DNA from 4 places in the Streptomyces sp. NPDC057950 genome. Region 1 is predicted to be linked to each of the others. Evidence: riboswitches for the same ligand, from Rfam matches in the RefSeq annotation. Region 1 holds a riboswitch; each other region holds the start of a gene.

What was found. Region 1 has a riboswitch for cyclic di-AMP ahead of ACFVTC_RS27720 (NlpC/P60 family protein). Riboswitches for the same ligand answer to the same signal wherever they lie in the genome.
Region 2: it holds a riboswitch for cyclic di-AMP, as region 1 does, so the genes downstream of both, ACFVTC_RS01500 (NlpC/P60 family protein) here and ACFVTC_RS27720 (NlpC/P60 family protein) in region 1, are expected to answer to the same signal.
Region 3: it holds a riboswitch for cyclic di-AMP, as region 1 does, so the genes downstream of both, ACFVTC_RS00640 (C40 family peptidase) here and ACFVTC_RS27720 (NlpC/P60 family protein) in region 1, are expected to answer to the same signal.
Region 4: it holds a riboswitch for cyclic di-AMP, as region 1 does, so the genes downstream of both, ACFVTC_RS22890 (transglycosylase family protein) here and ACFVTC_RS27720 (NlpC/P60 family protein) in region 1, are expected to answer to the same signal.

The regions. Positions count from the first base shown of each region.
Region 1 covers NZ_JBHVPP010000018.1:77,437-84,543, reverse strand. The annotation lists gene ACFVTC_RS27725 (ATP-dependent DNA helicase) at 1-1,454, opposite strand, end outside; cyclic di-AMP (ydaO/yuaA leader) riboswitch at 1,765-1,935, shown strand; gene ACFVTC_RS27720 (NlpC/P60 family protein) at 1,943-3,103, shown strand; gene ACFVTC_RS27715 (tellurite resistance/C4-dicarboxylate transporter family protein) at 3,326-4,303, shown strand; gene ACFVTC_RS27710 (hypothetical protein) at 4,281-4,634, opposite strand; gene ACFVTC_RS27705 (NlpC/P60 family protein) at 5,040-6,131, shown strand; gene ACFVTC_RS27700 (hypothetical protein) at 6,249-6,881, shown strand; gene ACFVTC_RS27695 (LuxR C-terminal-related transcriptional regulator) at 7,045-7,107, opposite strand, start outside.
Region 2 covers NZ_JBHVPP010000001.1:315,255-322,361, forward strand. The annotation lists gene ACFVTC_RS01480 (saccharopine dehydrogenase family protein) at 1-354, opposite strand, end outside; gene ACFVTC_RS01485 (TetR/AcrR family transcriptional regulator) at 487-1,197, shown strand; gene ACFVTC_RS01490 (GNAT family N-acetyltransferase) at 1,450-2,085, shown strand; gene ACFVTC_RS01495 (hypothetical protein) at 2,245-3,219, shown strand; cyclic di-AMP (ydaO/yuaA leader) riboswitch at 3,476-3,650, shown strand; gene ACFVTC_RS01500 (NlpC/P60 family protein) at 3,659-5,464, shown strand; gene ACFVTC_RS01505 (lamin tail domain-containing protein) at 5,912-7,107, shown strand, end outside.
Region 3 covers NZ_JBHVPP010000001.1:130,328-137,434, forward strand. The annotation lists gene bioB (biotin synthase BioB) at 1-223, opposite strand, end outside; gene ACFVTC_RS00610 (8-amino-7-oxononanoate synthase) at 387-1,520, shown strand; gene ACFVTC_RS00615 (DUF397 domain-containing protein) at 1,533-1,757, opposite strand; gene ACFVTC_RS00620 (helix-turn-helix domain-containing protein) at 1,770-2,627, opposite strand; gene ACFVTC_RS00625 (ATP-binding protein) at 2,840-3,298, shown strand; gene ACFVTC_RS00630 (LysR family transcriptional regulator) at 3,334-4,245, opposite strand; gene ACFVTC_RS00635 (LysE family translocator) at 4,363-5,034, shown strand; gene ACFVTC_RS00640 (C40 family peptidase) at 5,094-5,567, opposite strand; cyclic di-AMP (ydaO/yuaA leader) riboswitch at 5,571-5,756, opposite strand; gene ACFVTC_RS00645 (hypothetical protein) at 6,102-6,407, opposite strand; gene ACFVTC_RS00650 (ATP-dependent Clp protease proteolytic subunit) at 6,415-7,071, opposite strand.
Region 4 covers NZ_JBHVPP010000013.1:262,265-269,371, forward strand. The annotation lists gene ACFVTC_RS22875 (globin domain-containing protein) at 1-1,205, opposite strand, end outside; gene ACFVTC_RS22880 (cytochrome P450) at 1,362-2,636, shown strand; gene ACFVTC_RS22885 (transglycosylase family protein) at 2,864-3,859, shown strand; cyclic di-AMP (ydaO/yuaA leader) riboswitch at 4,043-4,206, shown strand; gene ACFVTC_RS22890 (transglycosylase family protein) at 4,211-4,903, shown strand; gene eno (phosphopyruvate hydratase) at 5,203-6,489, shown strand; gene ACFVTC_RS22900 (septum formation initiator family protein) at 6,590-7,066, shown strand.

The sequences.
Region 1 (7,107 bases):
GAGTCCTCGGGGTTGGACAGGACCCGCAGGTAGGCCAGGACGTCCCGGACCTCCTTGCGCTCGTAGAAGCGGACACCGCCGACGACCTTGTAGGGCAGTCCGACGCGGATGAAGATCTCCTCGAAGACACGGGACTGGGCGTTCGTCCGGTAGAAGACCGCGACGTCGCCCGCCTTCGCCTCGCCCGCGTCGGTGAGACGGTCTATCTCGTCGGCGACGAACTGTGCCTCGTCGTGCTCGGTGTCGGCGACGTAGCCCGTGATGTTCGAGCCCGCGCCCGCGTTCGTCCACAGGTTCTTGGGGCGGCGCGACTCGTTGCGCTCGATGACCGCGTTGGCCGCGGTGAGGATCGTCTGGGTGGAGCGGTAGTTCTGCTCCAGCAGGATGGTCGTCGCGTCCGGGTAGTCCTCCTCGAACTGGAGGATGTTGCGGATGGTCGCGCCGCGGAAGGCGTAGATCGACTGGTCGGCGTCGCCCACGACGCACAGCTCGGCCGGCCCGAGGTCTCCCTCGGCCGGCGGCACGTCCTCGGGGCGGTCGCCGCTCGCCGGTCCCACGAGCTCCCTGACCAGGGCGTACTGCGCGTGGTTCGTGTCCTGGTACTCGTCGACCAGGACGTGGCGGAAGCGGCGGCGGTAGTGCTCGGCGACATCCGGGAAGGCACGGAGCAGGTTGACCGTCGTCATGATCAGGTCATCGAAGTCGAGGGCGTTGGCCTCGCGCAGCCGCGACTGGTACATCGCGTAGGCCTGGGCGAGGGTCTTCTCGAAACCGTCGGCCGCCTGGCCCGCGAAGTCCTCCTCGTCGATCAGCTCGTTCTTCAGGTTGGAGATCTTCGCGCTGAACGACTTCGGCGGGAAACGCTTCGGGTCGAGGTCCAGGTCGCGGCAGACCAGGGCCATCAGGCGCTTGCTGTCGGCGGCGTCGTAGATCGAGAAGGAGGATGTGAAGCCGAGCCGCTTCGACTCGCGGCGCAGGATGCGCACGCACGCGCTGTGGAAGGTCATCACCCACATGGCGTTGGCGCGCGGGCCCACGAGCTGCTCGACGCGCTCCTTCATCTCGCCCGCGGCCTTGTTCGTGAAGGTGATCGCGAGGATCTGGCCGGGGTGGACATGGCGCTCGCCCAGCAGGTGCGCGATCCGGTGTGTGAGCACCCGGGTCTTGCCGGAGCCGGCGCCGGCCACGATGAGCAGCGGGGAGCCGGAGTGCACCACGGCCGCACGCTGGTTCTCGTTCAGCCCGTCCAGCAGGGCCGCCGGGTCCACGGCGGGCCGGTGGGCGCCGTCGCGGTAGTACGCGTCGCGGTCCGGGGGCACGTCGAAGCGGCCGCCGAACAGGTCGTCCGGAAGCGGCTCCGCCGCCTCGTCCTCGGGCGGCGGCGGGGGCTCTTCCCCATGGGCCCCGGAAGGCTTGAGGTCCGCCAGGAAGCTGTCATCAAAGAGGCTGCTCATCGCTCTCCGAGTCTAGGCGGCCGCACTGACAGCCCGCCGCCACCCCGGAAACTGGGCCGGATTTCCTACGGGGTCCGGGCCGAAGGGGCAGGGGAACCGGGGCGCCCCTCCCGAACCGCGCGCCGTCCCGCACCGACGCGCCCTCACCTTGCGACGTCACGCCGCTACCGTCGGACACTTCGGATGCCCCGGCGGCTCAGGTCACGAAAATGTATCGGGCATATCGCACATCAAACTTCACAGGACACTTACGCGTTGGCTAGCGTGCCGGGCAGACCGCTCGACAGCGACCGGCGAACGTCGCCGGGCCGGGCGGTCTCCGCCGAGTCCGGCGCGCCCAGCGGCGACCGGAGCCGGGGACCCGACCGACTTTGGGGTGAATCGGTCCCACCGCCCCTGGGCAGGGACCGTAGGGCAAACCTTCCGGAAGTACCCGCCCGAACCCGACAGCTAACCCGGTAGGCGGATGACGGAAGGAGTCGCCCCTCTTGGCGTCGCACCGCAAGTGGAGTCCGCCGGGCACACGCCGGACGGGCATACGGACCCCGGCCCTCGCCACGGCCGCCCTGACCTCCGTGGCCCTGCTCTCGCAGACGGCCGGCGCCGCACCCTCGACCGAGCCCCGGCCGAGCCTCGAAGAGGTCGGGAAGAAGGTCGACGACCTCTACCACCAGGCCGAGACGGCCACCGAGAAGTACAACGCGACCAGGGAGAAGACCGCCAAGCAGCGCAAGCGCGTCGACTCCCTCCTCGACGACGTGGCCCGGCGCACCGAGAAACTCAACACCGCGCGCGAGGAGCTGGGTTCGTTCGCCGCCGCCCAGTACCGCACCGGAGCGTCCGCGCCCGGCGGCGCGAGCCTGCTGCTGGCCGACAACCCGCAGGACTACTTCGACCAGACCCAGTTGATGGACCGTCTGACCACCCGCCAGAAGGCGGCCGTCGACGACTACGTCACCGAGCAGGCCGCCACCTCGAGGAAACGCGGGGAAGCCTCCCGGAGCCTGCGGACGCTCACCACGTCGCAGGACGCGCTCAGGACCTCCAAGGCCGACGTCCAGGGCAAGCTCGCCGCGGCCCGCGAACTGCTCTCGAAGCTGACCGCCGACGAGAAGGCGCGGCTCGCCGCGATCGCGCAGAAGAAGCGGGAAGCGGCCGACCGCGAGGCGGCCGAGCTGGCGGCCCAGCGGGCCGCGGCGGAGAAGAAGGCCCGGGAGACGGAGCCGCGGCGGGGCACACCGTCCGGGACCACGGGGACTTCCGGAACCCCGGCCACCGGCTCCTCGTACGCCACCAAGGCCGGCAAGGCCATCGCCTTCGCCCGCGCCCAGATCGGCAAGCCGTACGTGTGGGGCGCGACCGGGCCCGGCTCGTACGACTGCTCCGGTCTCACCCAGGCCGTCTGGAAGGCCGCCGGCGTCACCCTCCCGCGTACCACCTACGACCAGGTGGACGCGGGCACCACGGTCCCCCTCTCCGCCATCGAGCCCGGAGACCTGGTCTTCTTCTACGACGACATCAGCCACGTGGGCCTCTACATCGGCAACGGGATGATGATCCACGCCCCCAAGCCGGGTGCGTACGTCCGTGAGGAGTCGATCTTCTACGCCGGCGAGTCGATCATCCACAGCGTGGTGCGCCCGGCCTGAGCGCCCGGCGCGGGCACGCCCTCGTGAGACCTCCCGGGCTCCACGCGCGCGTGCCCGCGCCCCGCGTCCCCCGCGGCGCCGTGTCCCCGGTCCCCGTGTTCCCCGCGTCCCCCGCGGCGCCGTGTCCCCGGTCCCCGCGCTCCCCGCGCTCCCCGCGTTGCGCTGCCCCCGTGTCAGCGCGCCCCGCGGGCAACCCGCCCGAAGGTCCCTAGCATCGGGGCCATGCCAGCCACCTCGCCGCCCCGCAGCCCGTGGGTCCGACTCCGTACCTGGTGGGCGGAGTGCCCGCCCGCCGCCGCGGCCGCCGTTCTGGCCACCGGCATCCTCTCCGTCGGGCTGCACGAGGCCGGTGACGAGGTCCTGTCCCGGATCGCGCTGGTCCTTGCGGCCGTCATCTGGCTCGGGTTCGCCGTGGACTTCACGGTCCGTCTGCTGCGCGATCGGGAGCGGTGGCTGGAGGAGGCCGGCACGCCGAGCGCGCTCACCGGGGTCGCCGCGACCGCCGTACTCGGCACCCGGCTGACCGACCTGGGGTGGCTCGGGGCCGCCGAGGTGCTGCTCGCGCTCGCCGCGGTGCTGTGGCCGGGGCTGCTCTACCTGTTCGTACGAGGGCTGCGGCTCCGTATGCCCGGAAGCGTGTTCCTCGGGTGCGTGGCCACCCAGGCCCTCGCGGTGCTCGCCGCGTCGCTAGCCGAGGCCGCGCGCGCGGACTGGCTGGCGTACGCGGCACTGGTGCTGTTCTGGCTGGGGTTCCTGGTGCTGTACGTGGTGGCGCTGACGTGCTTCGACCTCCGGGAGACGGCCACGGGGGGCGGCGACCAGTGGATCGCGGGCGGCGCGCTCGCGATCTCGGCGCTGGCCGCGTCGAAGCTGGTCCTCGCCTACCAGGCGGACGGCTACCTGTGGAACTACGACGACAACGGCGTGATGCTCTGGGTGTCCCAGGCTCTGATCATGGTGACGCTCGCCTGGTACGCCGTGCTGGCCGTCGCGGAGCTGCTGTGGCGGCGTCCGCGGTACGACGTGCGGCGCTGGGCGACCGTGTTCCCGATGGCCATGACGGCGGCGGCGGCCCTGTCGGTCGCGGACGCCGTCGGCTTCGCCTGGCTCAGGGGGCTCGGGCAGGTGCTCCTGTGGACCTCGGTGGCCGCCTGGCTGCTGGTGGCGGCCGGAACCGTCAGGTCCACAGCACCGCGATGAAGATGTTCGCGGTCGTCAGCAGCCCGACCAGCCCGAACAGGCCCTTGTCGACCTTCTCGTCGTCCCGCTTCACATAGACCAGGCCGAGGATCACGATCAGCAGGGCCAGCTTCACGCCGATCTTGACGGTGTTGACCGGGTGGTCGTCGGCCTGGTTGAGACCGACCAGGACGACACCCGTGACCAGCATGGTCAGCGCGCCGTGCAGCATGGCCGGGACGAACCGGGCGGTGCCCCGGCCCATGGCCTTCATCTGGGTGAGGAAGCCGCCGAGCAGCGAGGCGATGCCGATGATGTGCAGGCCCACGAAGAGATGGATGAGTACGTCCATGGGTCCGGAGCCTAATCGGCGGCGGGTGTCCCACTTCGCACCGGCCCACCCCATCGGGACCCGTAGCACCTGAGAACCCCCTGTTGTCCCGGAACCGTCCCATCGGTCATCACCCTGTGTGAAGTCGCCGGGGCAGGACCGGGATCACGGTCACATGAGGTCACCCGGCGATCCAGTTACGCCAGTTCCGTACATGGTGTTACCGAGCCCTCGCACTCAGGTTTAGCGTCCTCCACCAGGTGCCCGGCTCCCCACCGCCGCCCGGGCCAGGGGCGGCAGCCGGACACCACCGCCGAGAAAGGTCCGGCGGCGACTCGCTCCCCCTGTGTGGGCCGTCGCCGGACGCCTCACCGATGACCGCGCTCTCCCCGGCGGTCACGTCCCCCGGGAAGGATGTGGGCCCTCGTGGCAGCGCACCGCAAGCCCAGACAGCGCTCACTCGGCGGCCATACGGTCCGCACGGCCGCGACCATCGCCCTCGCCGGCGCGGCGACGACGGCCGGATTCGAGGGCACCGGGCACGCGGAGCCGCAACTGTCCCCGGCGCAGGTGAAGGCCAGGGTCGACAAGTTGTACGAGGAGGCCGAGGTCGCCACGGAGAAGTACGACGGGGCGAAGGAGAAGGCCGACCAGGCGTCACGGCGACTGCACGACCTGCGCGACGAGACGGCGCGCAAGGAGGACCGGCTCAACGCGGCGCGGGACGCCCTCGGTTCGATCGCCGCGGCGCAGTACCGCAGCGGAGGCCTCGACCCCGCTCTGCAGCTCGCTCTCTCCGACCGGCCCGACCAGTACCTGGACGGGGCCGCGTTCGCCGAGCGGGTCGGTGACCGGCAGGCGGGGGCGGTGGCACGGGTACGCAAGCAACTGCGGGAGATCGAGCAGTTGCGCGGGGCCGCGCACGTCGAGCTGGCGTCGCTCACCTCGCGGCAGGCGGAGCTGAAGCGGGCCAAGCGGACGATCACCGGAAAGCTGGACTCCGCGCGGCAGCTGTTGTCGCGGCTCACCGACGAACAGCGGGCGCGCCTCGGGGATCCCGGGGCGGCCGGCGGTGCGGCGGGCACGGCCCGGCACGCCTCCCGCTCCGCCGCGCGGGACCTGGGCCCGGCGCCCTCGTCGCCCTCGTCCGGTTCCGTCGCCGCCCCCAACTCCCGTGCGGCCGCCGCCGTCTCCTACGCCTACGGGAAGCTCGGCAGCCCCTACGTCTGGGGCGCCACCGGGCCCGACGCCTTCGACTGCTCGGGGCTGGCCCAGGCCGCCTACCGCTCGGCGGGTGTCCAGCTGCCACGCACGACGTACGCCCAGATCAACGCGGGCCGACGGGTCTCACGTTCCGAACTCCTCCCCGGCGACCTGGTGTTCTTCTACTCGGGCATCAGCCACGTGGGGATCTACGTGGGCAACGGGATGATGATCCACGCCCCGAACCCCACCGCGCCGGTGCGTCTCGCGCCGGTCGACGAGATGCCGTTCGCGGGGGCCACCCGAGTGGCCTGAGCGCACGGGTCCACCCGGGTGGCGCGAAGACGCCGGGGCGGATCGCCGCGGTGGGGGCGCGGGGGTGGATCGCGGTAGCGTCGACGCGGACTCCGTTCCGTCGTCCGAGAGGTCCTGATGCCCGGCTTCCTGCTGCCGCCGCCTCCGCCGCCCGCGCACATCCGCTCCTGGCCGGACCGGGCGGCACTGCTGGCCGACCGGGGGCGGGCGCTGGAGGAACTGCGCGGGCGGAGCCTCGGGGTGCACCGGGTGCTGCTCCTGTGGCTGCTGGCGCTCGCGGCCATCGTCGGCTGGGCCCTGCTGGTGCTGCCGCTGCAGCAGATCGAGCAGCGCGACCCCACCGGTGTCGTCCTGGGGCCGCTGTTCGCCCTGCTGGGCCTGGCCGCGCTCGCCCTGACGGTCCTCGCCGTCGCCCTGTCCGTACGCAGCGACCGCCGCATGCACGAACTGCTCAAGGCCTGGACCGAGTTGGACCACCACCCCGCGACCGACTCCCGGCTCCGCTCCCCCGGGCTCAGCCTGTTCTGGCTGCTCTCCTCGCTGGGCGTCTGCGCGATCGGCGTCTGGACGTCCTACGCCGCGGCGGCACCGGGCGGGTCCGGCCGCGGCTTGTACAGCGATGTCGTCCAGGGCGTCGGGATCGGCCTGATCCTGTGGACGACCGGTCTCATCGGGATCGCGAAGGCCGTACGCCACTACCGCTGGGCGCTGCGGATCCCGGGCCCGGCGCCCGCCCCGGAACACCGGTAGGCGTCCGGCGCCCGCCCGCCGCACCACACCAGCAGAAGGACGGCGTCCGCCGCGAGCCACCGGGAACAGCCGGACGGCCACCGCGGAACGCCGGCGGCCGGGGTGCGTCCACCGCGGAACGCCGGCGGACGGCCGGTGTCCGCGCGGCCCGGCGGACGGCGTGTCACACCAGGCGTCGCGCCGTCGCCCAGCGCGTCAACTCGTGCCGGTTGGAGAGCTGGAGCTT
Region 2 (7,107 bases), on a different contig from region 1:
CTCGTCGTACGGCCTCTCGGGATGGGGGCGCGACAGGGACATCGCCATGTCGAGGTAGGTGGCGCCGGCTTCGCGCGCCGCCTGGAAGAGGGGCATCACGAACCGGGGATCGGTGGCGTTGAGCAGGACGTCGCACCCGTGCCGGCCCAGCAGCGCGGTCACCGCTCCCTGGTCGGAGGCGTCGACGCGCTCGGCACGGAAGCGGCCCGCGGCGTCCGGGAGGGCGGCCACGGCGGCCTCGGCGCGGCTCAGGTCGTAGTCGGCCACGACCATCTCGTCGAAGAACGGACGACGGGCCGCGATCCGGGTGATGGCGGTGCCCACACCGCCGGCTCCCACAAGCAGAACACGCATGACACGGACTTCCTCTCTGCGGAGAAGGGGCGTGCCCGCGCGGACCGCAGACGCGGCGCCCCTGGCGTGAGATCCAACGCCGGGCGCTCGGATAAGGTCAATGGTGTTGGCGTAAGGAGCGAGGAGGCGGCGGTGCCGAAAGCGGTGGTGCCCGAGGAGAAGCGGCGGCGTCGGCGTCCCACCAGGAGCGGCACCGTCCTGTCCGAGCGACTCATCGTCGAGACCGCCCTGCGGATGCTGCGTGAGCACGGCAGCGCGGGACTCACCGCCCGCCGTCTCGGCCTGGCCCTGGACGCCGACCCCAGCACCCTGTACCGGTACTTCCGCGGTATGGACGACCTGACCCTCGCGATCGGCGACGCCCTGATCGGGCAGGCCCTGGACGGGTGGCGGCCCACGGGGGAGTGGCGGTCGGATCTGCGCGGCCTCGGGCTGCGTATCCACGCGGTGTACGTCGGGCATCCGCAGGCGGCCCTGCTGACCGCGAACCGGGTCACCGGCCGGGCCCACGAACTGGCGGCCGACGAGGCCATCCTCGATGTCCTGCGCACGGCGGGGTTCCCGCTGCCGGACACGGTACGGATCTACCAGGCCTTCATCGACCAGACGCTGGCCTTCGCCGCGCTCGACGCCGCCTCGCTGGCGCTGCCACGCGAGAGCCGCAGCGCCGATGAGGACATGTGGCGTTCGACGTACGCCCGGCTGCCGCGCGTCACCCATCCCCGGATCGCGGAGGCGGCACCCCTTCTGGTGACCCGCATGGTCGACAGCGCCTATCCCACGGCGCTGGAGATGTTGCTGGACAGCGCGGCGGCGCAGTGGGAGTCGCTGCGCGCCCGCTGACGACGGGCGGTGCCGCGGAGCGATGACCCGCCGGTACGGTCCGTGGCCTGGAGCCTGGCGTCAGGAGTCATGAGCCGGAGGGCTGGGAGCCGGAGGACCGGGAGTCGGAGGGCCCGGTGGCGGGGAGGTGGAGGCTCAGGATCCGGGCGTTCGAGCGGGCCGGACGGACGGGTGGGGCGGTACGGACGGGTGGGGCGGTTCGAGCGGTCCAGACGGTGGCGGGAGCGCTCCCATACAGGGAGGATACGGCTCATGACCGATCAGCCGACGATCCGCCCGTACAAGCCCGAAGACCGCGCGGCGGTAGCGCACGTGTGCGTGATGACGGCCAACGACGGAGGGGATTCACGGGCTCTCTGTCCCGACCTGGAGCTGATGCCGTCCCTGTTCGCGTACCCCTACTGTCATCTCGAACCGGAGCTGGCCTTCGTGCTCGACGACGGGACCGGCCGAGCGGTCGGCTACGTCCTGGGCACCGCCGACACGGCGCGGTTCGTGGGCGAGCTCCGCGACCTCTGGATACCGCGTGTCGCCACGCGCTACCCACGGAGGACGACGCCACCGCGCACGCCGGGCGACACGATGATCGACCTGCTGCACCGCCCCGAACGCATGATCCTGCCCGAGCTCGCCGCCTATCCCGCGCATCTGCACATCGACCTGCTCCCGGACTGGCAGCGCAGGGGCCATGGCCGGGCCTTGATGGACACCTTCCTCGACGCGCTCGCGGACCGCGGTGTCCCCGCCGTCCACCTCGGCATGGTCACCGCCAACACGTCGGCACGCGTCTTCTACGACCGTCTCGGTTTCCACGAGATCCCGGTGCCGGAACCGGGCCCCCTGACCTATCTGGGCAGGTCGACGGACCGCCAGCGCCGCTCGCCCTGATCCGCGCGGGCCGTGGGGACCGGACCCGCGTCAGGGAGCGGGTACGGCCTGAGTCAACCTTATGAAGATCTCGTCCCTCTATACGAGGAGACGTCCTGCGGGTGGTGGGGGGAGAGGGCATTGCTTAGGGCGGTGGAAGAGCGTCGCGGCGATGTCGGCATGGGTCATGGACGGACGGCGGGACCCGGTGACGGTCCACCGCCGCCCGCCGTGGGCGGCGGCGGACGGGGGCGACCGGGCGGCACGCCGTACCGGATCGCGTCGTTCGTCGGACGCACCCTGCGCGGCGAGTGGCACGGCATCGTCGTCGAACCGTTCCGGCAACTCCGGCGCCGCGGACTGTCCGGACTCGTGCTGGCGTTCGTGGCCGCCTTCGGGGTCATCTTCTTCCACGCGATCGCCCAGCATCCGACGGGCGCCACGGTGGTGCGGCTGACGGGCGGGGTCAAGGCGGCCCTGCCCCTGCCGCTGGCCCTGCTGCGTACCCCCGTGTCCCTGTACGTCCCCGCCCTCGACCTGCCGGTGTGGGCGGGCATCACCCAGCTGTTCCTCGCGTTCGCCCTCGCCGAACTCGCCCTCGGCCGCGCCCGGACCCTGGCCATCGCGTACGCCACCACGTTGGCCGGCACCCTCACGGTGCGCGTGATGATCGCGATGGGGCCGGGCTGGTGGGGTCTGGGGCTGCCGCCCGAGACCGGGCAGGTGCTGGACACCGGTCCGTCCGCGGCGGTGGTGGGTCTGTTCACCTACCTCGCGGTCGTCCGACGGGCGCCCGTGGTGTTCGCGCTCACCGGCGGCTCGATGGTGTGGGAGTCGATCGTCAGACCCAATCTGGCGGGTCGGGAACACCTGATCGCCGTGGCGGCCGCGATCGTGCTGGGGCTGCTGCGCGGGCGCTGGCGAAGACCCGTACGGGCCCTGACGGTCTTGCTCCACTCGCGCCGCGCGGAGAACCGGCCGACCGACGGCCCGCACCTGCCGGAACCAGCGGCCCCACCGGGCGCGGCGGAGTCACCGGCCCGGACGGGAGCACCGGCCGCCGCGCGGCCACCGGCTCCGGCGGATCCGGCGGCCCGTGCGGACCCGCCGGTCCCCGCGCATCGCGCCAACGAGCCGCGGGCGCGACTGCGCTGACACCGCCGACTCGGGCCGAAGGCTGTTCCACGGCGGGCGCACGTCGCCGGACGTGACGCCAGACGTACGGCGGGTGAGGGTGTGCCGCCGGTGACCCCGTCCGGCGTCCGGTGGGCGAATTCGCCGAGGATCGTGAGTACGACGAAGGTCACAATTACATATCGGACACTTCGCACTTCAATCTTCACGCGAGGTACACAAGTTGGCTAAGTTGACGACAGGCCACACGACTTCCTCCGGCGAACCTCGCCGGGTCGCTTGGCCTCCGCCTAATCCGGTGCGGCCTCCTGGCGACCGGAGCCGGGGACCCAACCGAACCCTGGGGTGAATCGGCCCAACTGCCCCACCGGGCAGAGGCTGTAGGGCATACCTTCCGGATCTGTCCGCCCGAACCCGACAGCTAACTCGGTAGGCGGAGCACGGAAGGAGTACGTCTGCCATGGCGCCGGAACGCACCCCGGGCCCTGGAGGCAACAGCCTCCCCGGCATGCCCCGCTCCGCACCCGCGACGGTGGCCCGTTCCTCGGCGGACCTGGTCCCGCAGAGCCCCAACTCCGCCTCCCTCGGCGGGGACGACGGTCCGAGCCGCGAAGAGGTCCAGCAGCGGATCAGCTCTCTCTACGACCGAGCCGAGACCGCCACCGGGAACTACAACGCGACCCGCGCGATGACCACCGCTTCACGCAATCGCCTCAACCCCGCCCGGGACAACGGGCGCAGGGGCGGCGACGCCACCCTCGACGACGTGTCCCGGCCCTGGTTCGACGCGGTTCGTGCGCAGTTGGGCCCGAGCGCGCCGGCGCGGCTGCCGGCCGACCGAATGCCGAAACGCCCGGCCGAGACGCGTCCCGCGCCTGCCGCGACGCGCCTGGACGGCGGCCCCTCCGCCCGCGCCCTGGAGGCCGCAGGCCGCCCCGTTCCGGAGCTGACCGCCGGACCCGCAGCGGGGCCCGTGGCCGAGTTGGCGGCCGCGGCTGGGCCTGTGGCGGAGCTCGCCTCCGGGAGGGCCGTGGCCGCGCTGCCGGCCGGGACCGGGGCGCGGCAGGAGACCGTCAGGGCCCTGCCCGCGCCGGCCGCCGACTCCGGTCACTCCTCGCTGAAGAACCGCAAGGAGCAGAACCGGCGCAAGCTCGCACTCGCCCGTGAGCTGCTGTCCCGGCACGCCGTCCGGCAGCGGAGCACCCCGATCGCGGCGATCGGGGCGCGGCCGGCCCAGGAGGTCTGGCCCACCCCGCAGGAACAGACCCGCCGCGAGGCCGAGGAGCAGTGGCGGCGACAGCAGTCGGCCGGACCGGGCATGGGCGCACCCGTGGCCACGGCCGCCCGTGCGGGTATGGGCGCACCCGCCGGTATGGACGCGTCCCTCGGCGCGGGAACACCCCTCGCCCCGGACATGACGTACGCCCCGGACATGACGTACGCCCCGGACATGACGTACACCCCGGATATGACGTACACCTCGGACATGACCTTCACTTCGGGGGTGACGTCCGCCGCGGACACGGCGTTCGGCTCAGGCGTGACGTTCGCCTCGGACACGGCGTTCGCCCCGGGCACGGCCCACGCTCCTGAGCTGTCCTACGCCCAGGACACGGCCTACGCCCCCGACCGGTTCCAAGCCCCGGAGCCGCTCCCTGCCCCGGACCCGCCTTTCGCCCCGGAGCCGCCCGTCGCCGCGGAGACGGCCTACATCCCCGCCATGACCTTTGCTCCCGCGCCTGCCCCGCCGGTCGTGTCCGCACCGTTCGCGCCGGCCGTCGCTCCCGGCCCGGCCTTCGTCGCGGTCGCGCCCGTCACCACGGGAGTACCCACTACCGCGGGCATCGGCATCGGCATGGGCGTGGGCATGAACATGGGCGGTGGCGACACGTCCGGTTCGGGGTACGACATGAAGGCCGCCAAGGCGGTGGCCTTCGCACGTGCCCAGATCGGCAGGCCGTGTGTCTGGGGCGCGGCCGGGCCGGGCTCCTACGACTGCGCGGGCCTCACCCGGGCGTCGTGGACGGTGGCCGGGGTCGCGCTCCCGCGTACCGCGCGCGACCAGGCGACGGCCACCACGGCGATCCCGCTCACCGACATCCGCGCCGGCGACCTGATCTTCTTCTACGACGACGTCAGCCATGTCGGCCTCTACGTCGGCGACGGCATGATGGTCCACGCGCCGAGCCCGGGGGCGTACATACGCGAAGAGTCGATCTTCTACGCCGGACAGGCGGCGATCCACAGTGCCGCGCGGCCCGCGTAAGGGGCCGGGAGGCGGCGCCCACGGCTGCCGGCCCGCAGTCTGAAGAGGGGTGCCGAGGCGGCTGGTCCCGCACGGACTGCCCGACGCCCGCGCCTGGTTGGCGCGGGCGTCGGTCTTCCTCGCCCGGGGCGGGGCATCGGACACCGTCTCGGGCAGGCACGCCCCGTCCACTCGCCGGTTCGCCGAACGGGCCCACGGGGAAGCCCACTTGGCCGAGTCGACTGTGCGCGTCGAGGCGACTTCGACGGCGTGGGTGCACAACTCGGCTTCAGGGATGTTGCCTTGGCGGGATCGCGGCGGCGGTCACCGCTTGATCAAGTCCATCCGGCCTGTACCCGCGCTGTTCGCGGTGCGTTCAGTCCGTGGTCGTCGGTGTGCCCGAGGCTTCGCCGGGAGCGTGAGCGCGCTCCTTGTCTGCCCGACCCCCTGAAAAGAGGACCGGCCACCTTGCGTACGCACTGGCGTAGACAAGCCCCCATCACTGCCGCCGCCCTGATCTTCCTCGCCCTCGGCCTGTCGGGTGCGCCGGCTTCGGCCCAGGACCCGTCCACGGTGCGGATCAACGAGGTCGAGTCCAGCGGCGGCAGCCCCGGCGACTGGATCGAACTCGTCAACACCGGGACCGCCGCGGTCGATGTGTCCGGGTGGATCGTCAAGGACAACGACAACTCCCACTCCTACAAGGTCGGCAAGAAGACGTCGATCGCCCCGGGCGCGTTCCTGGCGCTGGACGTCGAGTCGTCGTACGGGCTGGGGAGTTCGGACTCCGCGCGGCTGTTCCTGGCGGACGGTTCCACCCTGGTGGACTCCTACACCTGGACCGACCACGCCAGTACCACGTACGGGCGGTGCGCGGACGGCACCGGCGCGTTCACGACCACGACCGCGCCGACCAAGGGTGCGGCGAACGCCTGCGGCACCACCGGCGGCGGGGGCGGCACCACGTGGCCGGGCGGCGCGGCGGTCACCGTCGCGGACGCTTCGAACGTGTTCGGGGAGAACCTCAGCGGGCTGTCCTTCGAGAGCGAGGGTGTGCTCTGGGCGGTGGACAACGGCCCCGGCAAGCTCTACCGGCTGGTGCCCAACGGCGCGACATGGCGCCCCGACCCGGCCGGCGGCTGGGGCTCCGGCAAGGCTCTGCACTACGCGGGCGGCAGCGGCGACCCCGACGCCGAGGGTGTGGTCGTCACGCCCGACGGCATGTTCGTCGCCACCGAGCGCGACAACGCCAACGGCTCCACCAGCATGCCGAAGATCCTGCGCTTCGACGCCTCCTCCACCGCCTCGTCGCTGAACGCGACGGCGGAGTGGAACCTCACCTCCGACCTGCCCTCCCTGCCGGCCAACGCCGGGCCCGAGGGCATCTCGTGGATCCCGGACACCTTCCTGACCGCGCACGGATTCCGCGACGAGCACACCGGTGCCGCCTACGACCCGGCCGGCTACCCCGGCCACGGCAGCGGTCTCTTCCTCGCCGGCGTCGAGGGCAACGGCACCGTCTACGCCTACGCCCTCAACCAGTCCGGCGGCGGATACACCCGCGTCGCCACCGTCGCCAGCGGCTTCCCCGGTGTGATGGACCTGGAGTTCGAGCCCGCCACCGGACGCCTGTGGGCGGCCTGCGACGACACCTGCCAGGGCCG
Region 3 (7,107 bases), on a different contig from region 1:
GCTGCGAGCAGTACGAGCAGTCCTCGGGACACAGCCCGGACTTCAGGTTGACCAGATAGTTGAGCTTCACTCGACGACCGAACCAGTGCCGGCGGACTTTGCCGGCCGCGGCCACCACGTCGAGCACGTCGTCGTCGGACGTGGCCAGCACGGCCAGCGCCTCGTCACGGGTCGGCAGCTCGCGCCGAAGCCCCTTGTCCACCAGCGTGTTCAGCAGGTCCATGAGATCCGATCCTGACGTATCCGAGCGGGTGCGGCCAAGGAGAGATCGCACAACAGAGTCGGTTCGACGTGTGGGTATTGCCACATCCTGGGTGCCGGGCCGTCCCGCTAGGGTCTGTGCACTGCCTACAAAACCACCACCCCCAGGGCCCGGAGGCGCCAGCATGGCCGGATCGCCGTTCGCATGGATCGACGAGCAGGCGTACCAGCGCCGACAGGCCGGACTCGTCCGCACCCTGCGCCCGCGCCCCGCCGACTCGACGCTGCTCGATCTGGCGAGCAACGACTATCTCGGACTCGCCCGCCACCCCGAGATCACGGCGGCGGCCGCGGCCGCCGCCCATCGCTGGGGAGCCGGTGCCACCGGATCGCGGCTCGTGTCCGGCACTACCGGACTTCACGCCGAACTCGAACGGGAACTCGCCGACTTCTGCGGTTTCGAGGCGGCGCTCGTCTTCTCCTCCGGGTACGCGGCCAATCTCGCCGCGGTCACCGCGCTCGCTCCGCACGGCTCGCTCGTCGTCTCGGACGCGGGCAACCACGCCTCGCTCATCGACGGCTGCCGGCTCGCCCGCGGCGCCACGCAGGTCGTCGCCCACGCCGACCCCGACGCCGTGGGCAAGGCGCTCGGGACGCACGAGGGACCCGCTGTCGTCGTCTCCGACACGGTCTTCTCGGTGGACGGCGACGCGGCGCCGCTGGCCGGACTGGCCACCGCCTGCCGCGCACACGGGGCGGCGCTGGTCGTCGACGACGCGCACGGACTCGGGGTGCTGGGCAGGGGCGGCCGGGGCGCTCCGCACGCCGCGGGGCTCGCCGGGGCTCCGGACGTCGTCGTGACCGTCACGCTCTCCAAGTCGTTCGGCAGCCAGGGCGGCGCCGTCCTCGGGCCCGCACCGGTCATCGACCACCTGGTCAACGCGGCGCGCACCTTCATCTTCGACACCGGTCTGGCACCGGCCGCGGCGGGCGCGGCCCTCGCGGCACTCGGACTGCTGCGCCGCGAGCCGGCGCGCGCCGACCGGGCCCGCGCGGTGGCGACGGCGCTGCACACCCGGCTGACCGCCGAGGGCCTGGAGGCCGTACGGCCGGACGCCGCCGTGGTCTCGGTGCGCGCGCCGTCCCCCGAGCGGGCCGTGCGGTGGGCGGCGGACTGCCGGGAGGCGGGGCTCGCCGTCGGCTGCTTCCGCCCCCCGTCCGTGCCCGACGGCATCTCCCGGCTGCGGCTGACCGCTCGCGCGGATCTCACCGACGCCGAGATCGAGCAGGCGGTACGGGTGGTCTCGGAGAACCGGTGAACGAGGCGGCGGTCAGTCCAGTCCGGCGATGAACCCCTTCCAGCTGGCAGGGGTGAACAGCAGGGCGGGGCCCGCCTCGTTCTTGGAGTCGCGCACCGCGACGAGTCCGGCCCAGGGGCCGGGGCCCGGTCGTGCGGTCTCGACGCAGTTGTTCATTCCTGTACTGCGACTGCTGCGCAGCCAGCGCACATCAGGGATCGAAGTACTGAGAGGTACGTACCGAGGCAGTGCGGTCATGGGGGTGCCTCCTTACGCGCCGTCACCTATCGCGGCGATGTAGTCCAACGAGTCCTCGGGTGAAAGGGCGTGGAACCGAAGGGTGTTGAAGACCTTGGTGTAGGCCTGAAGGTCTTCTTTCCGCTCGAGGTAGAGGCTACTCGTCAAGTGGTCGAGAACAACCACGTCCAGATCAGTTGTGTTCGGAAATGAGAAAATAACGAAAGGTCCGGTCACTCCGGCGTGCGCGCCGGCGGCGAACGGCAGTACCTGAAGGCGCACTTGGGGGAGAGCCGCAGCCTCCCGCAGCCGGGTCAGCTGCCGGGCCATGACCTCGGGACCGCCGACCTCACGACGCAGCACGGCCTCGTCCAGGACCGCGGTCAGCTCCAGCGGCGGATCCGAACGCAGAACGTCCTGCCGGGCGAGGCGCACCTCGACGAGCGCGTCCAGTTTGTCGTCCTCGAGTCCGCCCACGGCCGCCCGCGTCACCGCACGCGCGTACTCCGGCGTCTGGAGCAGCCCCGGTACCACGGACGTCTCCAGCGTGCGCATACCGCTGGCCTGTGACTCCAGACTGATGAAGTCCCGGTAGGCGGGCGGCAGGACCCCCCGATAGGCGTGCCACCAGTGATGACGCCCATTGCCCTCGGACCCGGCCAGTCCGAGCAGGAGCTCCCGTAACCCGGGTTCCCCCACCCCGTACGCGTCCAGGAGGCGCTCCACGTCGGCCGGTCTCACCCCGCTGATCCCCGTCTCGATCCGGCTGACCTTCGACTGGTGCCAGCCGACGAGACGGGCCGCCTCACCACTGGTGAGGCCCGCACCGGCGCGCAGCGCGCGCAGTTCGGCACCGAGTTTGCGGCGGCGTACCGCGGGACCGTGCTGCATGGCCGTACTCCTTACTCCTTCCGAGCCGCCCAAATACGGTCTGCCGTCGCAGAGTTCACCGCTTCGAGCGACAGATATATGCATATCTCGGTGGATCGTGCCCGTGACCGGCCCAGTGATGGCAGTCTGGCGCGAAGCACCAGTCCGGGACCGTACTCGAACCATCCGCTCCGTGTCGGACTCCGGTCCCGTGGGAAAGGGACGACGTCGTCATGGCAGATCACCAGGAAGCATCCGTCACTCTGCCGAGCGATCCCGCCTCGGTCTCCGCGGCCCGGAATTTCGTCGTCGACGTGCTGGCCGAATGGGGCCTGCCGTGTGACGCCGAAGCCGCGGACACCGTACGCCTGATCGTGTCCGAACTAGCCACCAACGCCGTCCAGCACACCTTCGGCCAGTCGCCCACCTTCACGGTGGACGTCCGGCTCGACCGGGACGAACAACTGCGGATCGGCGTCACCGACAGCCATCCGCGTTTTCCGAAACGTCTGCCCGCAGCCGTCCAACAGGACAACGGGCGCGGGATGGTGATCATCCGTTGGCTGACCGCCGAGTGCGGCGGCAGGGTTCTCGTACGCCCCACCCGGGAGGGCGGCAAGACGGTCTCCATCGAGTTGCCGTGGACGGTGCCGGCCCAGCCGGTGGTGGCCGGGGGCCCGCAAGAGCCCTGAGGAAAAGATCAGTTGGCGGGCCGGGCCGGGCGTCCCTACCGCGTGGCACGCCCGAACGCACCGCGCAGCAGGGCCCGGAACGCCTCGGCCGCGGGTGCCTGCCGGTCGGTCCGGTGGACGACGGAGATCGTACGGCGCAGATCTCCCGGTTCCAGCAGCCGCAGCCCCACCGGGGTCGCCGCCGTCCTTGCCACCATCTCCGGCACCACCGCGACCCCGAGCCCCGCGCTGACCAGCGCGCACACCAGGGCGTACCCGGGGCTCTCGACCCGCACGGCCGGGGTGGCCCCGACCCGGGCCAGCGCGGCCTCCACGCCCTGCCGGGGCGGATGGTCCGGGGCCATGCTGATCAGCGGCTGTCCGGCGAGTCCGGAAAGCGGCAGCCGGGCCGCACCGTCCGCGAGGACGTGTCCCGGAGCGGTCACGAGCACCAGCTCCTCGACCAGCACCGGCTCCGCGTGTACCGACGAGGGGAGGGGCACCGGGTCCGCCGGCTCGTAGGTGTGCGTCAGCGCGAGATCCACCTCGCCCGCCGCGACCGCCGAGACACCGTCCGGAGGCTCGTAGTTCGCGACCGTGAGTTCCACGTCGGGGTGGGCCCGGCGGAAGGCGCTGAGCACCGGCGGCAGCAGATGGATGCCCGCCGTCTGGAAGGTGCCGAGCCGCAGCGTGCCGCCCGACAGGCCGGTCAGCCGGGCCAGTTCGTGCCGGGCCCGCTCCATCTCGTCGAGCACCCGCCGCGCCCGCGTCACGAGCAGTTCGCCCGCGTCCGTGAGCCGTGTCCCGCGATGGGAGCGCACCAGCAGGGGCGCGCCCGCCTCCCGTTCGAGTTTGGCGAGCTGCTGGGAGAGGGCGGGCGGGCTGTAGCCGAGGCGTTCGGCCGCCCGGGTGATGGATCCCGCCTCGGCCACCGCCACCAGGGCGGTCAGCCGTGTCGGGTCGTACATCGAACGGCTCCCGGGTCCGGGGACCCGCGGCGGGGGCCGGGTCCAAAGGATTGCTTAAGACAGACCCAGGATATTCGACATACCCGCTGAAGGTCCGGGCCGGGCAGCCTGGCGGCCATGGACGCACAGCTCATCGCCTTCACCGGAGTGGCCGCGGGGATGGTCGCCATGCCCGGCGCGGACTTCACCGTCGTCGTGCGCAACGCCCTCGTCTCCCGCCGGGCCGGGGTGGCGTGCGCGCTCGGGGTCGCGGGCGGGCTTCTCCTGCACACGGCGCTGGCCGTCGCCGGTGTCGCCGCCGTCCTCGCGGCCGTGCCCGCGCTGTTCCGGACGCTGCAGCTCCTCGGCGGCGCCTACGTGCTGTACCTGGGGCTACGGACGCTGGACGGCCTGCGACGGCGGCGGGACCGGGAGCCGGACCGGGGACGCCCGGAGGTGTCCGGCGGGACGCCGTCCGGCGAGGACGTGGCCGGCGGCCCTGGGGACGGGAAGCGTCCGCTGCGCCAGGGCTTCGTCACCAACGCGCTCAACCCGAAGGCGCCGATCACCTTCCTGAGCCTGCTGCCGCAGTTCGTGCCCGCGGGCAGCCCCGCGATGCCCCGCACCCTGGTGCTGGCCCTGATCGTGGTGGCCGTCGCCCTGGTGTGGTTCCCGGCGGTCGCCCTGCTGGTCGACCGGCTCGGCCGGTGGCTGCGCGGGCCGCGGGCGGCCCGCGCCGTGGTGGCGGTCACCGGGAGCGCGCTCACGGTGCTCGGCCTGGTGCTCCTCCTGGAGCCCCTGACGGCCTGAGAGCCCCCGGGTTCGTGCCGCGAGGGGCGGCGGCCCGGCACCGCCGCCCCTCGCTCGGGTCAGCTCACCCGGCCGTACCAGACGCTCTTCGTCCAGATCTTCTGGAGCTTCACGACCTCCCCGCTCTTCGGGGAGTGCCAGATCTTTCCCTTCCCGGCGTAGATGCCGACGTGGTACACGTTCCGGCCCGAGTGGAAGAACACGAGGTCGCCGGCCTTGCGGTGCGAGGCGGAGATGTGGTGGCTCTTGTTGTACTGCCCCGCGGCCGTACGAGGCAGCTTCTTGCCCGCCTTCTTGTACGAGTACAGCGTGAGCCCGGAGCAGTCGAAGCGCCGCGGCCCGGTGGCACCGTACTTGTACGGGGCGCCCTTCTTGGATGCCGCGACCTGGAGTGCCCTCGTCGCCGGTGTGGCCGCCTCGGCGTCGGCTGCGACGCCCGGGACCACCAGGCTGCCGCCCACGGCGGCGATGGTCAGAGCCGAGGCCGTACCGGCCCGGGTCAGCAGCGACGGGACACGATTGAGCGCAGTCATGCGCAACCCTTCGTCAACCGCCTGTGAAGGATGACCTGTCGGATTCGGGCTGGCGAAGTAGCCCGGCCGCTTACGCGGCTTCACCCCAAGGACCGCCCGGATCTCTCCGGCGGCCCGTCTTGCTGGGTCCTCCACTCCTGCCGATGCACATCTGTCGACCGGTCATCCGGGCGGCGGCAGGACTCGGCGTCCGCCCGGACCGCCCCGCCGGTGTGGCGGGGGCTTGTCGTCGGAAGGGATCTTCACGCATGGATGTCGGAAAATCCGAGCGGAACCGATGATTTGTGGGGTTACTCACCACTCACCCGTTCGGGTGGACACTCCTCTGTTCGAGGGGTGTTGGGGACGTCGGCAACGCTCTTACCAGCACCGGAAGGCTTCATTCCGCCTTTTGGCTACGCGTGTTGCGCAACTTTCGGGGCCACCCGAAAGGACGCGCGTCTACGCCGTTGGGGGGTACGTCGACTGGTCCGTTTGAAACGCGGGCCGGGCGCTCCACGGATCGGTGTGAGCGGCGGCCCGGTTCTGGATGCCTCAACCGCCGGAGTCGGGCGGCAGGGTGACGCGGGCGGTCCGCCGCTCGCCGTCGAGGACGCGCAGGGCCTGCGCGAGGGTCGGCGCGTGCACCTCGCTCTCGCCCCGCTGGTGCATCAGGGCCAAGGCGTCCCGCAGCGCGGTCGCCTTGCCCACGAGTGCCTGGGCGGCGCGCAGCCCGCGATAGGTGTCTCCCGGCCGGGCCGGGTTGATGCGGCCGACCAGGTCGACCACGTCGAGGTAGCGGTCTATCAGCTCGGCCTCGGCGTGCGTCAGTGCGGGCAGCGGAGGCAGTTCGGGCACCATCGGCGGATCACCTCGCGTCGGGTGTGGCGTTCCTCGCACCGGGCGCGGTGCGCGAGTTCTTGCGGCTCGGGATGATCCCGTCCACCAGCCCGTACGCCAGCGCGGCCTGCGCGTCCAGAATCGTGTCCCGCTCGATGTCGGCGGCGACTTGTTCGGGATTTTGCCCCGTGTGCCGGACGAGCATGTCCTCCAGCAGCCTTCGAGTGCGGGTCAACTCCGCTGCCTGGAGGACCAGATCGCTCGCCCGGCCCTGTACCGGTCGGGGGAGCGGGGGCTGACGGATCGACATCCGGGCTCCCGGCAGGGCGAACCGTTTGCCCGGGGTGCCGCCGGCCAGCAGGACGGCGGCGACCGACGCGGCCTGCCCCAGGCACACGGTCTCCACGTCGCAGGAGACGAAGCGCATCGTGTCGTAGATGGCCGTCATCGCGGTGAACGAGCCGCCGGGGGAGTTGACGTAGAGCGAGATGTCCCGCTCCGGGGCCTGGTGTTCGAGGTGCATGAACCGGGCCGTCACGTCGTTCGCGGACGTGTCGTCGATCTTCGTCCCGAGGAACACGATCCGATCGCCGAGCAGTTCGGAGTACGGATCGAGGGTCCGGTGTCCCGTGATCGTGCGCTCGGTGAACCCGGGCGGGGCGTGGCGGGCGGACGGTTCGTACATGTCTGGCGCCTCCTCCGGGCGACTCCCCTGTGCGGT
Region 4 (7,107 bases), on a different contig from region 1:
TCCGGTGCGCGAGCCGACGGACTGTGCCAGTTCGGCCGGGGCCGGTCGAGCAGCCACTCCGCCGCGCCCAGCGGCCGGCCGCGCGCCTCCGCGGTGGGCGGCAGGAGGTCGCGGAAGAGCCGGTCGGGCGGAGTGCCGAGCGTCGGAAGGGCCTCGCCGACCTCCTCGACGAGCTGGGGCGGACCGGTCAGATAGACGTCGTGGCGGGCCCAGCCGGCCCGGTTGCCCAGCGCGGTCAGCAGCCGCTCGGTCGCCTGGGTCCTGGGGCGGCCGGGCGCCGGGGTGATGAAGGTGACGCCCAGCCGGGGCAGCCGGGCCCGCAGATGTTCCACGGCCGACCGGTCGTAGAGGTACGAGGTGTCACGGGCGACGACGAACAGCCGGGCCTCGTGCGTGGCGTCGAGCTGCTGCAGCAGTGCCTTGACCGGCGCCCACCCGGTGCCGGCCGCGATGAAGGTCAGCGGCCGCTCCACCGGAGTCCGCAGGACCAGCCCGCCGCCGGGCGAGCCGAGCCGCAGGACGTCGCCCTCCCGGGTCCGCCGCACGAGGGCGGTGGAGAGCACTCCGTTCTCCACTCGGCTGACGTGCAGATCGAGGGTGAGATCGGCCCGGGGCGCGTTGCCGATGGAGTACGGCCGCCAGATGCCCGGCAGATGCGGGACGTTGACACTGACGTACTGGCCGGGAAGGTACCGCAGCCGCCGGTGCGGCCGCAGGGTCAGGACGACGAGGTCGTCGCCGTGTCGCGCCCGGGACACCACCTCGGCGTCCCACCAGGGCGGTTCGTCCGCGTGCTGCGCCTCCCAGGCGCCCTGCAGCATGACGTTCGTGATCGCCCCGTAGGCCTCGCCCCAGGCCTTCTCCGTCTCCGCGTTCCACACCGACCCCGCGACGACGGCGAACGCCGCGACGAGACTCGCCCCCACGGCCGCGTAGTGCTCCGGCTCGGCCAGGTACTTCCGGTGATCACGGCCCAGTTCCCGTAAGTACCCGGGCAGCGCCGGGTCCTCCAGCCGTTCCAGTACATACGTGAGCGCCGCGAACAACCGGTCCCGCTGCCTCTCCATGTCCTCCGGGTGGTCCAGCGGGAAGAGCCCGCGCAGGTCCGGGTTGTGCCGGAAGAGATGCGAGTAGAAGTACTTGACCGCGAACTCGGCCCGTCTCTCGACGACCGCGAAGCTGGATCTGAGTATTTCGGGGTCCACGGCGCGAATGTAGAGAGTCGTCGAGCCGCGGAGTCAAACGGCAGGTGATTTACGGACAGTCCGGGGTGAAGTCCGCGCGGCGGCCGCGCCGGGGCGGAGTCCGGGCCGGCGCGCCCTGCGGACGCCGGTGGTCCGGCCGCCGGATACCGTCGGGGAGTGACCGACCAGCCCCCGCCGCCCAGCCCCGCCCCCGAACTCTTCACCTGGGAGTTCGCCACCGATCCCTACCCGGCGTACGCCTGGCTGCGGGAGCACGCGCCCGTGCACCGGACGAAGCTGCCCAGCGGGGTGGATGCCTGGCTGGTCACCCGGTACGCGGACGCGAAGCAGGCGCTCGCGGACGGACGGCTCAGCAAGAACCCGGCCCACCACGACGAACCCGCGCACGCGAAGGGCAAGACGGGCATCCCGGGCGAACGCAAGGCCGAGCTGATGACCCATCTGCTCAACATCGACCCGCCGGACCACACCCGGCTGCGACGGCTCGTCAGCAAGGCGTTCACCCCGCGGCGCGTCGCCGAGTTCGCGCCGCGTGTGCGGGAGCTCACCGACCACCTCATCGACCAGTTCCAGGAGAGGGGCTCCGCCGACCTGATCCACGAGTTCGCGTTCCCGCTCCCCATCTACGCCATCTGCGACCTGCTGGGCGTGCCCCGCGAGGACCAGGACGACTTCCGGGACTGGGCGGGGATGATGATCCGGCACGGCGGCGGCCCGAGGGGCGGGGTCGGACGGTCCGTCAAGAAGATGCGCGGGTACCTGGGCGAGCTCATCCACAAGAAGCGTGAGGCCCTTCCCGACGTGGCCGCGCCCGGCGAGGACCTCATCTCGGGTCTCATCCGCGCCTCCGACCACGGCGAGCACCTGACCGAGAACGAGGCCGCCGCCATGGCCTTCATCCTGCTCTTCGCCGGGTTCGAGACGACGGTGAACCTGATCGGCAACGGCATGTACGCGCTCCTCACGCATCCCGGGCAGCGGGAGCGGCTGCAGACCTCCCTCGCCGCCGGGGAGAGGGCCCTGCTGGAGACGGGCGTCGAGGAACTCCTGCGCTACGACGGCCCGGTGGAACTGGCCACGTGGCGGTTCGCGACCGAGGCGGTCCACATCGGCGGACAGGACATCACGCCCGGCGACCCCGTGCTCGTCGTCCTCGCGGCCGCGGACCGTGACCCCGCCCGGTTCACACAGCCCGACACGCTCGATCTCTCCCGCCGTGACAACCAGCACCTCGGCTACGGCCACGGCATCCACTACTGCCTCGGCGCGCCACTCGCCCGGCTGGAGGGACAGACCGCGCTGGCCACCCTCCTCACCCGGCTGCCGGACCTCCGACTAGCGGGCGATCCGGCTGATTTGCGATGGCGCGGCGGACTCATCATGCGCGGATTGCGGACGCTCCCGGTGGAGTTCACCGCCGGTCGGCAGTGATGCGGCAGTCGTACGGTGTCGGCGGGGCGGCCGTCGCGGGGGTGCCGGAGCGGTGGCCGCGAAGTATGAAGGTCCGGCCGTGAAAAGGTGATGGTCTCTCAACTCTGTGATCTTCACGTGATCTGCGCTGCATCTGCTTGTGACAAGTGATCGGGTGCGGCTACGTTCACCCATCAACGCGGCTCATCAGCCGCGCAGTCACCCGCTGTCACGTGAAAGGCTCTCGCATGCTCTCCGGGAACGGCCGCCATCGTCGCCCCCGTCAGGTTCCGGCCCTCATCGTCGCGGCAGGGGTGACCGGATCGGCGATCGCCATCCCGCTGCTCGGTGCCGCAAGCGCGAACGCGGCCGACGGCACCACGTGGGACCGGGTCGCCGAATGCGAGAGCGGCGGCCAGTGGAGCGCCGACGACGGCAACGGGTACTACGGCGGACTGCAGTTGACCCAGGAGAACTGGCAGCGGTACGGCGGCCGCAGGTACGCGCCGAGCGCCGACGAGGCCAGCCGGTCGCAGCAGATGGCCGTCGCCGAGAAGGTCCTGGCCGACCAGGGGCTCGCCGCCTGGCCGACCTGCGGGCCGCTCTCCGGGCTCAGTGCGAACTCGGGCGAGGTCTCGGTCGACACGGGCGTGGCAGGGGATTCGTCCAGTTCATCTGGTTCATCCGATTCATCCACTTCGTCCGATGGGTCCTCCCTGTCGGACTCGCTGGGGATCGGTGTCTCCCCGTCCGGCTCCTCCCGGTCCGACTCGTCCTCGGACGGGACCGGGAACAGGGCGAAGTCGGACACCTCCTCGGACGAGGAGTCCGGCAGCGCCCGGGAGACGGACAGTGAGGGCACGCGGACGGCGAAGGGTGGCGAATCGGGCAACTCGGGCCAGGGTGGCGACGCTTCGGCGGCACCCGAGGGCGCGACCGCCGGCGCCGGACGTCACCGCGGCGGCACCGTCGCCGAGAACTCCACCGACGGCGCCGTGGACGGCCGTGGTGACGACTCCTCCGGCCGGCACGCCTCGCGCGACTCCGGCGCCTCCCGCGACGTCGTCGACGGCTCGTACGTCGTCCGCACCGGGGACAGCCTCTCGGCGATCGCCGACGCCCTTGGCCTCGAAGGCGGATGGGCCGGGCTCTACGCCGAGAACGAGAAGACGGTCGGTGTCGACCCGGACCTCATCCTCCCCGGTCAGAGCCTTGCAGTTGATGCCGAATCGGGCGAAAAGTAGCGGGAGTTCACGTCATGGTTCGCCGTGTAATGTCCGGTTTGGCGCAAGTGAGAGATGGATCTCAAAGGCCCTGATCGTCTTTGAAATTCGGTCGATCGGCTGCTTACGGTCATCACCGCTCGCCACAGCGGGCCCCGACGGTCGCAACGCCGAATCCTGCCAGCGGCCGTACGGGAACAGTCGACGCGTCAAGCGCCGTAGGCAGGAGCGGGGGACCCAAGGTAAGCGCCGCGCCCGGTAGTTGACCGGGAGCGGCTTGGGGTGAAGACGTGCGCTGACGGCGCACGGCCGGGCACTCACCCGCCCGAACCCGACAGCTCACCTCGCAGGCGTCGGTGAGGGGATCACTCGATGCTGTTTTCCAGCAAGGGCAAGCACCGCCGTCCGTCCAAGGCCACCCGTGTCGCCACGCTCGCCGGTGTCACCGGCGTCGCCATCGCCGCTCCGCTGATGGCGACCGGCAGCGCCTCCGCCGCCACCGCCTCCGAGTGGGACTCGGTCGCCCAGTGCGAGTCCGGTGGCAACTGGGCGATCAACACCGGCAACGGCTACTACGGCGGCCTCCAGTTCTCGGCCTCCACCTGGGCCGCGTACGGCGGCACCGCCTACGCCTCCACCGCCGACAAGGCCTCCAAGTCCCAGCAGATCACCATCGGCGAGAAGGTCCTCGCCGCGCAGGGCAAGGGTGCCTGGCCCACCTGCGGCACGGGCCTGTCCGGCGCCGCCTACACCGGTGGTGCGGCCGCCCCGGCCAAGCCTGCCGCCCCGGCCAAGCCGTCCACCTCCACCGACACCCACTCGTCGGACACCGCCGCCTCCCGTTCCTCCGAGCGTCCGGCGGCGAAGAAGACCGTCTCCACCCCGACCGGCAAGAAGGTCAAGAAGGGTGACGGCGAGTACAAGGTCGTCAAGGGCGACACCCTCAGCTCGATCGCCGAGAAGAAGAAGGTCAAGGGCGGCTGGCAGCACCTGTTCAAGCTGAACAAGGACATCGTCGACGACGCGGACTTCATCTACCCGGGTCAGCAGCTCCACCTCGGCTGAGGCGAACCGTCCTCCCGGACGACGGGCCGTTCGTAGGACGGGTCTCCACACGGAGACCCGAAGAGGGTCCACCCCCGTCCCCACGGGCTCCCCGCTCCGGTGCGTCTTCCCCCGTACGCACCGGAGCGGGGCTTTTTGTTTCAGAGGGGAACAATATGTACCCTCAGTTCTGCTCAAGGGGTGGTCGAGCGGCTGGCCGATCGCCCCGGGCCGGTTAGGCTCATCCCGCGGAGCCGAACGCGGCACCGTGCAGTGCGGGCCCCGCGGGCCCGCGTACCCGCGTCACATCCCAGAAGGAGATGCTCGTGCCGTCCATCGACGTCGTCGTAGCCCGGGAAATCCTGGACTCCCGAGGCAACCCCACGGTCGAGGTCGAGGTCGGCCTCGACGACGGCAGCACGGGTCGTGCCGCCGTCCCGTCCGGCGCCTCCACGGGCGCCTTCGAGGCCATCGAGCTCCGTGACGGTGACCCCAACCGTTACCAGGGCAAGGGTGTCGAGAAGGCCGTCCTCGCCGTCATCGAGCAGATCGGCCCGGAGCTCGTCGGCTACGACGCCACCGAGCAGCGCCTGATCGACCAGGCCATGTTCGACCTGGACGCCACCGACAACAAGGGTTCGCTGGGCGCCAACGCCATCCTCGGCGTCTCGCTGGCCGTCGCGCACGCCGCCTCCGAGGCGTCCGACCTCCCGCTCTTCCGCTACCTGGGCGGCCCGAACGCGCACCTGCTGCCCGTTCCGATGATGAACATCCTGAACGGCGGCTCGCACGCCGACTCGAACGTGGACATCCAGGAGTTCATGATCGCCCCCATCGGCGCGGAGTCCTTCTCCGAGGCGCTGCGCTGGGGCGCCGAGGTCTACCACACCCTCAAGTCCGTCCTGAAGTCCAAGGGCCTGTCCACCGGCCTCGGTGACGAGGGCGGCTTCGCCCCGAACCTGGAGTCGAACCGCGCCGCGCTCGACCTCATCCTCGAGGCCATCAAGCAGGCCGGTTACGTCCCCGGTGAGCAGATCGCGCTCGCCCTCGACGTCGCCGCGTCCGAGTTCTACAAGGACGGCAAGTACGAGTTCGAGGGCAAGTCCCGCTCGGCCGCCGAGATGACCGAGTACTACGAGGAGCTCGTCTCCGCGTACCCGCTGGTCTCCATCGAGGACCCGCTGTACGAGGACGACTGGGCCGGCTGGAAGGTCATCACCGACAAGCTGGGCGACAAGGTCCAGATCGTCGGCGACGACCTCTTCGTCACCAACCCCGAGCGCCTCGCCCGTGGCATCGAGGAGGGCTCCGCGAACGCCCTGCTCGTCAAGGTGAACCAGATCGGCTCGCTGACCGAGACGCTGGACGCCGTCGAGATGGCCCAGCGCAACGGCTTCAAGTGCATGATGTCCCACCGCTCCGGTGAGACCGAGGACGTCACCATCGCCGACCTGGCCGTCGCGGTGAACTGCGGTCAGATCAAGACCGGCGCCCCGGCCCGCTCGGACCGTGTCGCCAAGTACAACCAGCTGCTGCGCATCGAGGAGATCCTCGACGACGCCGCGGTGTACGCGGGCCGCTCGGCCTTCCCGCGCTTCAAGGGCTGACCCCGGCAGGGTTAAGGCTTAGCCAGTCGCACGTACGTCCCCGTACCCGGTCCCGTACCGTGTGCGGGGACGTCCGCACGTGTGAAGGGGAGGCGGGGACATGGCCGTGAAGGACCGGGACCGGTTCTCCACCGCGACCCGGCTGCGGCTGCTCGGCGAGCAGACGGCGGCCCGGGTCTACCGCTCCCAGACCAAGCGTCAGGCCCGGCGCTCGCGGTTGACGGGCCGGGCCGCGCTGCTGGCGCTCGTCGTCTGCTCCCTGATCGTGGCCCTCGCCTACCCCATAAGGCAGTACGTGTCCCAGCGCGCTGAGATCGCCGATCTGCAGCGGCAGCAGGAGCGGGCCCGCGCCCGGGTCGAGCAGCTCCGCGACCTGAAGGCGCGCTGGCAGGACGACGCGTACGCGGAGCAGCGGATCCGGGAACGGCTGCACTATGTGATGCCGGGTGAGACCGGGTACGTCGTGATCGACCCGGACGCGGTGAAGCAGTCGCGGACGGACCGGGGGGCGGACGCCCGCCCCTGGTACGCCAACGTCTGGGACGGCGTCGACAAGTCCGACCGCTCCGACCGGTGAGCGACACGGACCGGTGAAACGACAGAGAAAGTGACTTGAGC